2 linked regions of the Streptomyces liliifuscus genome follow. The protein of the gene in region 1 interacts with the protein of each later gene in a pairwise test. Links are inferred from orthologs where the notes say so. Each region holds a gene or a part of one and is shown in the gene's direction. Other genes may lie near its edges.

Region 1 (3,048 bases):
GAGTGCCCTGATGAGCATCATCGGGGTCGGAATCGACGTAGCTGAGATCGACCGGTTCGCGGCGTCGCTGCAGCGGACGCCTGGGATGGCCGAACGGCTGTTTGTGGAGAGCGAGTTGCTGCTGAGCAGCGGGGAGCGACGGGGTGTCGCCTCCCTTGCCGCCCGCTTCGCTGCGAAGGAGGCGCTGGCCAAGGCGCTGGGCGCGCCGGGGGGCCTGCGCTGGACCGATGCCGAGGTCTACGTCGAGGACAGCGGGCAGCCCCGGCTGCGGGTTACGGGGACCGTTGCTGCGCGGGCGGCTGAACTGGGGGTTCGGTCGTGGCACGTTTCGTTGAGCCATGACGCGGGGGTGGCTTCTGCGGTGGTGGTGGCGGAGGGGTAGGGGTGGTTTCGTCGCCGCCTGCGGGCGGGTGGGGGCTGATCGCGCAGTTCCCCGCGCCCCTAAAAGACTGCGCAGTTCCCCGCGCCCCTGGGTGGGTGGGGCTGCGGCTCGTCCGTCAGGGGCGCGGGGAACTGCGCGACCAGCCCCCACGCACCCGCAGCCGACGTACCGGCTCGGCGCGCAGTGGCGGAATGCGGGAAACTCGGGGCCATGCGTACTGCGTACAGCGTGGAGACGGTCAGGGCGGCTGAACGGGAGTTGATGGGGCGGCTTCCGGAGGGGGCCCTGATGCAGCGGGCGGCGGCCGGCCTGGCCGCGGCCTGCGCCGAGTTGCTGGGGCGCGTCTACGGAAGCCGGATCGTGCTGCTGGTGGGGAGTGGCGACAACGGAGGCGACGCCCTCTACGCCGGCGCCCGCCTGCGCAGACGCGGCGCGGGCGTCACGGCCGTACTGCTCGCACCCGACCGCACCCACACCGGCGGACTCGACGCCCTACGACGGGCGGGCGGCACGATCGTGCGAGGGGCGGACGCGGACGCCGCGGCGGAGTCGATCCGTCGCGCCGACCTCGTCGTCGACGGCATCGTCGGCATTGGTGGGAAAGGCGGCCTGCGGCCCGACGCCGCACCCCTCGCGGACCTGGCCCGCGACTCCCGCGCCGCCGTCGTGGCCGTCGACCTGCCCAGCGGCGTCGAGGCCGACAGCGGGGAGGTGCGGGGCGCCGCCGTGCGGGCCGATCTGACCGTGACCTTCGGGACGCACAAGCCGGGGCTGCTCGTCGATCCCGCGAAGGAGTACGCCGGGTCCGTGCGGCTCGTCGACATCGGGCTCTCGTTGCCCGACGAGGCGGACATCGAGGCGTTGCAGCACGCCGACGTGGCCGCACTGCTGCCCGTGCCGGGGGCCGAGAGCGACAAGTACCGGCGCGGGGTCGTGGGGATCGCCGCCGGGTCCGCCCGGTATCCCGGTGCGGCCGTGCTGGCCGTCGCCGGGGCCCTGCGGGGCGGGGCCGGGGCCGTGCGGTACGTCGGGCCCGCCGGGGACGCGGTGATCGCGCGGTTCCCGGAGACGCTGGTGTCGGACGGTTCGCCCGAGAGGGCCGGCCGGGTGCAGGCCTGGGTGGTCGGACCCGGGGCCGGCGACGACGCCGATTCCGTGGCGGCCGTGCTGAAGTCGGACGTCCCGGTCCTCGTGGACGCCGACGGGCTGCGGCTCGCGGACCGGGACGTCGTACGGGCCCGGACCGCGCCCACGCTGCTGACGCCGCACGCCGGTGAGGCCGCCGCGCTGCTCGGCGTCTCGCGGAACGAGGTCGAGGGTGCCCGGCTGACCTCCGTACGGGAACTCGCGGCGGCGTACGGGGCGACCGTGCTGCTCAAGGGGTCCACCACCCTCGTGGCCGAGCCCGGTGGCGGGGCGGTGCGCGTGAATTCCACCGGCACCGCCTGGCTCGCCACCGCCGGGAGCGGGGACGTGCTGTCGGGGCTGACCGGGTCGCTGCTCGCCGCCGGGCTCGGGACGCGGGACGCGGGCAGCGTGGGGGCGTATCTCCACGGGCTGGCCGGACGGTTCGCGGCGGACGGGGCGCCCGTGGGGGCGTACGACGTGGCCGACGCGGTGCGGGAGGCCTGGCGGGACGTCATGGAGGGCTGACCGCTCCCGCGTTACCGTCGCGCCTCGCCAGGGACGTGTCCCACTCCATCGCGTACCCCTTCCGCGTGCGCACAACGGGCGACCCTTCCGCGCGGCTGAACCCCGTACGCCGTCCCAACGGTTTCGCTGGGGGCATGGTCCGTCAGAGAACCGTTGCCGTGTTGGTCGCCGTCATCACGGCGCTGTCCGTGCCGGGGGCCGTCGCGGAGCCTCCGCCCGCACCCGGCGCCTCCGGGGTCCCCGCGCCGCTGAGCGAGCTGGTGCCGGGGGTGCCCCCGGGGCCGTCCCAGCCGTGGCAGTTGGACACCCCCGACCAGGCGCTGACCCCGAAGGTCTACACGCCGAGCGCCGACGAGGACGCCGCCGAGCCGCCCGACGCCGCCGCGGAGAGCGACGAGCTGATCGAGTACGTACCGCTGAGTGACGCCGTGGAGCGGCAGTCCGGGGTCGTGGCGTGCAGCAAGCAGACCGGGCCGTACCAGCGGCAGGTCGAGCGGTGGCTGCGGCTCAGGGTGGACGGCAGGCAGTCCGCGAGCGACTGCCGGGTCATCCGGGCCTTTCAGATCAGATACGGGATCCGGCCCGACAGTGGCTTCGCCGGGCCCGTGACCTGGGCGAAGATGCAGCTCCTGTCGGCCGCGAAGAACCCGAACGCCGCCGGGAAATGCCCCGTACGGGCCTACCGGGTCGCCTGTGTCGATCTCACCCGGCAGCTGACCTGGGTGCAGAAGGGCACGAAGGTGCTGTTCGGGCCGGTGCCGATCCGCAGCGGAAAGGCCGGGTACCGGACCAGGTCCGGCTGGCACCGCGTCTACTGGAAGCACAAGAACCACTGGTCGACGCTCTACAACACCCCCATGCCGTACAGCCAGTTCTTCAGCGGCGGGCAGGCCTTCCACGGCATCTACGGCAGCGTCTACAACCCGCCCGGCTCGATGGGGTGCGTGAACATGCGGATCGCCGACGCTCGCACGCTGTGGGGCGTGCTGTACAAGGGCGACAGCGTGTACGTG
Region 2 (7,645 bases), 1.4 Mb from region 1 along the record:
TCGCCAAGGCCCGCCAGATCCTGGTGAGCGAGCTCGCCCTCGCGGAGAACACGAACGAGGACAAGGCCGAGGCACTGCTCGACGAGGTCCTCGCGTCCTGACGCCCGTCTGCGCTCTGATCGCTTTCTGACCAGAGGCGAAACGAGCGGTTCGGCGCAATGAAATGCCGCGGTGCCCGATGACGTATCCATTGTCGCCGGGCGCTGCGGCATGTTCGTACCCGGATACCTTGCTCTCGGTGCCCCAGAACATTCATTGCCGATGATTTCTCGGCGAACATTCACGGCCCCGATACTTGGTGTGCCGGGCCCGGGCAGCGGCTCGACCGGATGTCACGGAAGGGTCCGGTCAAGGCGTCGCGCCCGGCACTCCCCCAACCTTCGGTCGGGGGTACCACGCCCAGGCCATACCCACGTCGGCCGAGCATACAAACCTGACAGGAACCGATGTCTGACGATTCGCGCCCTTCGCCGTCCGGGGCCCGTACGGCGGCCGTGATTCCGGCCGCCGGCCGGGGCGTACGCCTTGGTCCGGGCGCTCCCAAAGCGCTACGCGCGCTGAATGGCACCCCCATGCTCATCCACGCGGTACGCGCCATGGCCGCGTCCCGTGCCGTCTCCCTCGTCGTCGTCGTGGCTCCGCCCGACGGGGCCGCCGAGGTGAAGACACTTCTCGACGCACACGCCCTGCCCGAGCGGACCGAGTTCCTCGTCGTGCCCGGGGGAGACAGCCGGCAGGAGTCCGTACGGATAGGGCTCGACGCGCTGCCGCCCGGGATCGACATCGTGCTCGTGCACGACGCGGCCCGTCCGCTGGTGCCCGTCGACACGGTCGACGCCGTCATCGAGGCCGTACGGGAGGGCGCTCCCGCCGTCGTGCCCGCGCTGCCGCTCGCGGACACCGTCAAGCAGGTCGAGCCCGCGGTCGTGGCCGGGGAGCCCGAGCCTGTCGTCGCCACGCCGGAGCGGGCGCTGCTGCGCGCCGTGCAGACTCCGCAGGGGTTCGACCGCGACACGCTCGTGCGCGCGCACGAGACCGTCACGGAGAACGTCACGGACGACGCGAGCATGGTCGAGCAGCTTGGGCTTCGGGTGGTCGTGGTGCCCGGGCACGAGGAGGCGTTCAAGGTGACGCGTCCCCTGGATCTGGTGCTGGCGGAGGCCGTTCTGGCGCGGCGGAGGTTGAACGATGGGTTCTGAAAGGTCTGAAGGGGCTGAGGGTTCGGGGGCTTCCGGAGGGCCTGTGCTGCCGCAGGTCGGTATCGGTACCGACATTCACGCCTTCGAGGACGGGCGTGAGCTGTGGTGTGCGGGGTTGAAGTGGGAGGGGGAGGGGCCCGGGCTGGCCGGGCACTCCGACGCGGATGTCGTCGCGCATGCCGCCTGCAACGCGCTCTTCTCCGCGGCGGGGATGGGGGATCTGGGGCAGCACTTCGGTACCGGGCGGGCCGAGTGGGCCGGGGCGTCGGGGGTTGTGCTGTTGACGGAGGCGGCGCGGATCGTTCGTGCCGGGGGGTTCACCATCGGCAACGTGGCCGTTCAGGTCGTGGGGCCTCGTCCCAAGATCGGCAAGCGGCGGGACGAGGCGCAGAAGGTTCTTTCCGCGGCTGTGGGGGCGCCGGTGTCGGTGTCCGGCGCGACCACGGACGGCCTCGGCTTCCCCGGGCGGGACGAGGGGCTGATGGCGGTGGCCACGGCGTTGGTGGCCCGGGTGGGCTGAGGGCTTTTTCTCGCCCCCGCCGCCCCTACCCGTCCCATCCCTGGGGGCTGCGCCCCCAGACCCCCGCCATCGGCCTGAACGGCCTCGTCCTCAAACGCCGGACGGGCTAATAGTCAGCCCCTCCGGCGTTTGAGGAGCGGGGGTTCGGGGGCGGAGCCCCTGAGTAAGTGACGGGAATGGGTAGGGGCGGCGGGGGCGAGAAAAGACCGGGCGGGTCGGCCTCGTAGTGGATGTCACGAATCGTGAGTCATGTGTCGGAAGGGTCTCGGGGCATACGTCGTCGCCCACTACCCTGGAGGGGTGACTATTCGCCTGTACGACACCAGCGCCCGGCAGATCCGTGACTTCACCCCGATCACGCCGGGTTGTGTCTCGATCTACCTCTGTGGCGCCACCGTGCAGGCGGCCCCGCACATCGGGCACATCAGGTCCGGCCTCAACTTCGACATCATGCGCCGCTGGTTCGAGCACCGCGGCTACGAGGTGACGTTCATCCGGAACGTCACCGACATCGACGACAAGATCATCAGGAAGGCCGCCGAGCAGAACAGGCCGTGGTGGTCGATCGGTTACGAGAACGAGCGCGCGTTCAACGACGGCTACACCGCACTGGGCTGCCTCCCGCCGACGTACGAGCCGCGCGCGACCGGCCACATCACCGAGATGGTCGAGATGATGCGCACGCTCATCGAGCGCGGGCACGCGTACGAGGCCGAGGGGAACGTCTACTTCGACGTGCGCTCCCTGCCCGGCTATCTGTCCCTGTCCAACCAGGACCTGGACGAGCTGCGCCAGCCCGCCGAGGACGGCGAGACCGGCAAGCGGGACCCGCGGGACTTCGCGATGTGGAAGGCCGTCAAGCCCGGCGAGCCGAGCTGGGAGACGCCCTGGGGCCGTGGGCGGCCCGGCTGGCACCTGGAGTGCAGCGCCATGGCCCACAAGTACCTGGGCCGCGTCTTCGACATCCACGGCGGCGGCATCGACCTGATCTTCCCGCACCACGAGAACGAGATCGCCCAGGCCAGGGGCTTCGGCGACGAGTTCGCGCACTACTGGGTGCACAACTCGTGGGTCACCATGAGCGGCGAGAAGATGTCCAAGTCGCTCGGCAACTCCGTACTCGTCAGCGAGATGGTCAAGGCGTGGCGGCCCATCGTGCTGCGCTACTACCTCGGCACCCCGCACTACCGCTCCACCATCGAGTACAGCGAGGAAGCACTGCGCGAGGCCGAGTCCGCGTTCGCGCGGATCGAGGGCTTCGTGCAGCGGGTGATGGAGAAGGCCGGAGCCGTCGAGCCCGCGGCCGAGGTCCCGCCGGCCTTCGCCGAGGCGATGGACGACGACCTGGGCGTCCCGGGGGCCCTCGCCGTCGTGCACACCACGGTCCGCCAGGGCAACAGCGCGCTGGCCGCCGACGACAAGGAAGCGGCGGTCGCACGGCTGGCCGAGGTCCGCGCCATGCTCGGCATCCTCGGTCTCGACCCGCTCGACCCGCACTGGGCGGGCGAGAGCGACCGCGGCGAGGACCTGCACGGGGTCGTCGACACGCTCGTACGGCTGGTGCTGCAGCAGCGCGAGTCCGCCCGTACGCGTAAGGACTGGGCCACCGCCGACGCCATCCGTGACCAGCTCAACCAGTCCGGGCTCGTGATCGAGGACGGCCCCCAGGGGCCGCGCTGGACACTCGGCCCGCGCTGACCGTTTCCTTGATCGATTGTGCCGCTCGGGTCTCCGGGCGGCACACTCGTAGACGCACGACATTTCACAGACACGTACACCACAGGCGTACGCGTGTACGCCTTCACACAGACAGGTAGGTCATGGCCGCTAACAACCGCCGCATGTCCGGCAAGAAGGGCGCGCAGGTCGGCAGTGGCGGCCAGCGACGCCGGGGCCTGGAAGGCAAGGGTCCGACCCCGCCCGCCGAAGCGCGCAAGGGACACAAGAAGAACCGCATCGCCGGCGCCGTCGCCAAGGCCAACGCGAAGCAGACCGTGCGCCGCCCGTCGCCGCGCGGCGGCCGGGGCGGCAAGGGCACGTCCGAGATGGTCGTCGGGCGCAACTCCGTCGTCGAGGCGCTGCGCGAGGGCGTCCCGGCGTCGATGCTCTACGTCCAGCAGTTCATCGACAACGACGAGCGGGTGCGCGAGGCTCTCCAGCTCGCCGCGGACCGCGGCGGCATCCACCTCATGGAAGCCCCCCGCCCCGAGCTCGACCGCATGACCAACGGCCTCAACCACCAGGGGCTCGTCCTCCAGGTCCCGCCGTACGAGTACGCGCACCCGGAGGACCTCGCGGCCGCCGCGTACGACGAGGGCAAGGACCCGCTGATCGTCGCGCTCGACGGTGTGACCGACCCGCGCAACCTCGGTGCCGTCGTGCGGTCCGTCTCCGCGTTCGGCGGCCACGGGGTCGTCGTGCCCGAGCGCCGTGCGGCCGGCATGACCGCCGGTGCGTGGAAGACGTCCGCGGGTGCGGCCGCCCGTACGCCGGTCGCCCGTGCGTCCAACCTGACGCGGGCCCTCGAGTCCTACAAGAAGGCCGGCCTCGTCGTGGTCGGGCTCGCCGCGGACGGGGAAGCCGAGGTCGGTGACCTTGAGGCCCTCGGAGGGCCCGTCGTCATCGTCGTCGGCAGCGAGGGCAAAGGGCTCTCCCGACTCGTCGGTGAGACCTGTGACTTCCGGGTGCGGATTCCCATGCCGGGTGGCACGGAGTCTCTGAACGCGGGTGTGGCTGCGGGAGTTGTGCTGTACGAGGCTTCGCGGAAGCGGGCCTAGTACGGGCTCGGCTGACGCCGGGTCGTGGTGATCCGCGGGTGCGCGGGGGCTGGTCGCGCAGTTCCCCGCGCCCCTTACGGGGCCCGGTTCCGCGCCCTTGAACGCGGTCCGGGGCGCGGCTGTTTGATCTTGACGGGGTCCGGACAGATCGGGCCGGTCAAAGCAGTGTCCTAAACACACGTCACTCGGTTAGATGAGTGTGGACACCAGAACACCCCGCACACCCACGGGGGACCGCTCGTTGGGATTCGACGACGCTCCCGCGCTGAGCATGGTGAAGGTGCCGAGCGATCCGGCGCAGGTCATCGTCAATCATGCGAGCTTCCGCGTGCAGCTGAACGCCGCCCCGCGGGCCCAGTCCCCGCGCGCCGCGCGGCACTTGAGCTCGGGCGAGGACACCGCGCGCATCCCCGTCGTCGGAACCACCGCAGGCACCCGCCGCCGCGCGCCCGTCGTCTGGAGCGGGAAGTCCGCCCCCGACGACACCGGCGCCACCCGGCTGTTGCAGGCGGTGCGGAGCACGAGTCTGCGGCACGGCGCCGAGGCGCCCGCCGGTGACGGCGGTGCGACCCAGGTCATCCCGCGCGTCGGCGAGGGCGGACCCCCCGGGTTCGACGTCGACGCCACCGTCGAGACACCGACCGTCCGCGGCCCCGAGACCCGCCTCCTGCCCCAGATGCGCAGCGCGGGCAGCGCGTACGAGGAGATCGACGAACGCCCGTACGCGGAGGGCGAGTTCGAGGACGACTCCTACGACGCCGACGAGTACCGGGACGAGGACGACGGCGCGCTCAAGCGGCACGGCGCCGCCCCCGTCCGGCACGGGTACTACCCCGGCCGCCGGATGAACCTCGGCGTCGTCCTGCTCCCGCTGCGCGTCTTCCTCGGCTTCATCTCCATCTACGCCGGCATGGGCAAGCTCTGCGACCCCGTCTACTTCGACGGCGGCAAACGCGGCTCCATGGTCAAGTGGCTCAACTCCCTGCACCCCTGGGAACTCGCCGAGCCACTGCGCCAGTTCGCCCTCGAACACCCCGTCGGCGCCGGACTCCTCATCGCCTTCTTCCAGGTCATCGTCGGCGTCCTCACCGTGCTGGGCCTGTGGCAGCGGGTCGCCGCGGTCGTCGGCGCGCTGCTCTCGGCGGCGCTGCTCCTCACCGTCAGCTGGAAGTCCGTCCCCGCCTACGACGCGCCGGACATCATCTACCTCGCCGCCTGGTCCCCGCTGATCATCGCGGGCGCCCCCGTCTACTCCATCGACGGCCGCCTCGCGGGCGAGGCCTGGCGCACGCTCGGGCCGCGCGCCGACATCTGGGAGCTGCGCAGCCGCGTACTGCGCCGGGGCGCGCTCGTCACGACCATCGTCGTCGGACTCACCCTGCTCATCGGCTCGTTGCTCGGCGGCGCCGTCCGTGACGCCGACCGCGTGGTCGTCCCCGGCCCCGGCGAGGCCCCGCGCAACGAACTGCCCGGTTCCCCGCTCCCGGAGGAGCCCGGCCAGCGCCGGGACAAGGAGAGCCCCTCGGCGGCCAACTCGCCCACCCAGGGAGCCACTTCCGCGAGCCCCTCGGGTGCCGCGACCACCCCGGGCGCGGCCCGCGAGACCGCGGGCGCCGGTGCCGGGCAGCCCAGCCAGACGCAGGGCTCCGGTCAGGCCCCGCCCCAGCAGTCGGCCCCGCCGCAGGCCCCCAGCACCAGCGCCGGTCCGTCCTCCTCGGGCGGTACCACCGGCGGTACGGGCTCGGGCGGCGGCTCCGGCAGTGGCGGCGGCTCCGGCTCCGGCGGGAGCACGGGCGGCGGCAGCGGTGGCGGCTCCGGCTCCGGCGGTGGCTCCGGGCTCGTGGGCGGCCTGCTGGGCTGACACCGCCCGCCGACAGGGCGGCACGGCCAAGCCGGTACGGCGGCCCAGGACCGTACAGCCGGTACGGCGGCGCAGACCGTACGACGATGGGGCCCGCACCTCTCAGGTGCCGGGCCCCATCGTCGTACATGCCACGGTCGTGGACCGGGACAAGTGCCTCAACGTCCCAGTGCCGCCAGCTCCTTGGCGGCCTCGGTGAGGTCCTTCGCGGTGTCGATGGCGCGCCAGTAGGCGCCCTGCGGGATCGGATAGCCGGCCAGACGGCGCTCACGGGCCAGGCGGGGGAACGTGGAACGCTCGTGGTCGCCGAGGTCGGGCAGCAGGGCGGCGAACTCGGGGGAGAAGACGTACACACCCGCGTTGATGCCGTACGCGGTCGGCGGGGACTCGATGAAGTCCGTGATGTGGCCGAAGTCGTCGGTCTCGACGGCGCCCCACGGGATGCGGGGGCGGGCCAGCGCGAGGGTGGCCACCGCGTCGCGCTCGGTGTGGAAGTCCGCCATCTCACGGAGCGAGAAACGGGTCCAGATGTCGCCGTTCGTCGCGTACCAGGGGCGGTCCGGGTGGGGCAGGTGCTTGGCGGCGAACTTGAGGCCGCCGCCGCGGCCCAGGGGCTCCGTCTCGACCACGGTGGTCACGGAGACGGGCAGCTCGGCCGAGTCGAGCCACTGCTGGAGCACCTCGGCGAGATGGCCGCACGAGACGACGACGTCGGTGACGCCCTCCTCGGCGAGCCAGGCCAGCTGGTGGCCGATGATCGGGGTCCCGGTGCCGGGAATCTCGACCATCGGCTTGGGACGGTCGTCGGTGTAGGGACGCAGCCGGGAGCCCTGGCCGCCGGCCAGGACGACGGCTTGAACGGGGCGCGACGCGGCGTTCGGATCGGTCATGACCCGAACTGTACGTGGCGCCCCGCGGGTTTTGCGGGTGGGCTTGTGCGGGGTGCGTGGGGTGCGTGCGGTGGGGATCTGCGGGCCGGTGGGGGCTGGTCGCGCAGTTCCCCGCGCCCCTTAGAGGGCCCGGGGGGCCCTCCTGGCGGCTCAGGTGTGCTGGGCTGCCACGCCCGTGGCGAAGGATGTGTCGCAGACCGGGCGGGCGAACGACTGGGCTCGGGTCGGGCCGTAGGCGCGGACGGCGGCGCGGCCCAGGGCGCGGGCGATGGACGCGCAGTGCTTGGCGAGCGACGGACGGCCGTTCACCGCCTCCTGGAGGTGGGTGAGGGCCACGCCCGGGTTCTTCTCCTGGAGTTCGAGGAGGAGTTTGTCGCGCAGCATGTCCTGCGGGGCGC

What was found. Proteins that work in one complex are often made in the same cells at the same time.
Region 2: the proteins of JEQ17_RS28120 (region 1) and rlmB interact in binary tests that used the Escherichia coli proteins (3 or more experiments, as listed by UniProt). The link is inferred for Streptomyces liliifuscus from one-to-one orthologs.

Annotation. Positions count from the first base shown.
Region 1 is NZ_CP066831.1:6,498,717-6,501,764, forward strand. What follows is about bases 1-2,813. They hold JEQ17_RS28120 (NAD(P)H-hydrate dehydratase), read left to right. Parts: upstream 1-592; coding sequence 593-2,035; downstream 2,036-2,813. Other genes in these bases: JEQ17_RS28110 (hypothetical protein), read left to right, coding at 1-1; JEQ17_RS28115 (holo-ACP synthase), read left to right, coding at 11-382; JEQ17_RS28125 (L,D-transpeptidase), read left to right, coding at 2,170-2,813. Also shown: more of JEQ17_RS28125, read left to right, coding at 2,814-3,048. UniProt on the Escherichia coli protein: Bifunctional enzyme that catalyzes the epimerization of the S- and R-forms of NAD(P)HX and the dehydration of the S-form of NAD(P)HX at the expense of ADP, which is converted to AMP.
Region 2 is NZ_CP066831.1:5,047,404-5,055,048, reverse strand. What follows is about bases 2,687-5,517. They hold rlmB (23S rRNA (guanosine(2251)-2'-O)-methyltransferase RlmB), read left to right. Parts: upstream 2,687-3,539; coding sequence 3,540-4,496; downstream 4,497-5,517. Other genes in these bases: JEQ17_RS21340 (DoxX family protein), read left to right, coding at 4,690-5,517; cysS (cysteine--tRNA ligase), read left to right, coding at 2,687-3,417. Outside these bases: JEQ17_RS21365 (CarD family transcriptional regulator), read left to right, coding at 1-101; ispD (2-C-methyl-D-erythritol 4-phosphate cytidylyltransferase), read left to right, coding at 447-1,199; ispF (2-C-methyl-D-erythritol 2,4-cyclodiphosphate synthase), read left to right, coding at 1,189-1,719; more of cysS, read left to right, coding at 2,020-2,686; more of JEQ17_RS21340, read left to right, coding at 5,518-6,357; JEQ17_RS21335 (nucleotidyltransferase family protein), read right to left, coding at 6,516-7,247; JEQ17_RS21330 (hypothetical protein), read right to left, coding at 7,398-7,645. UniProt on the Escherichia coli protein: Specifically methylates the ribose of guanosine 2251 in 23S rRNA.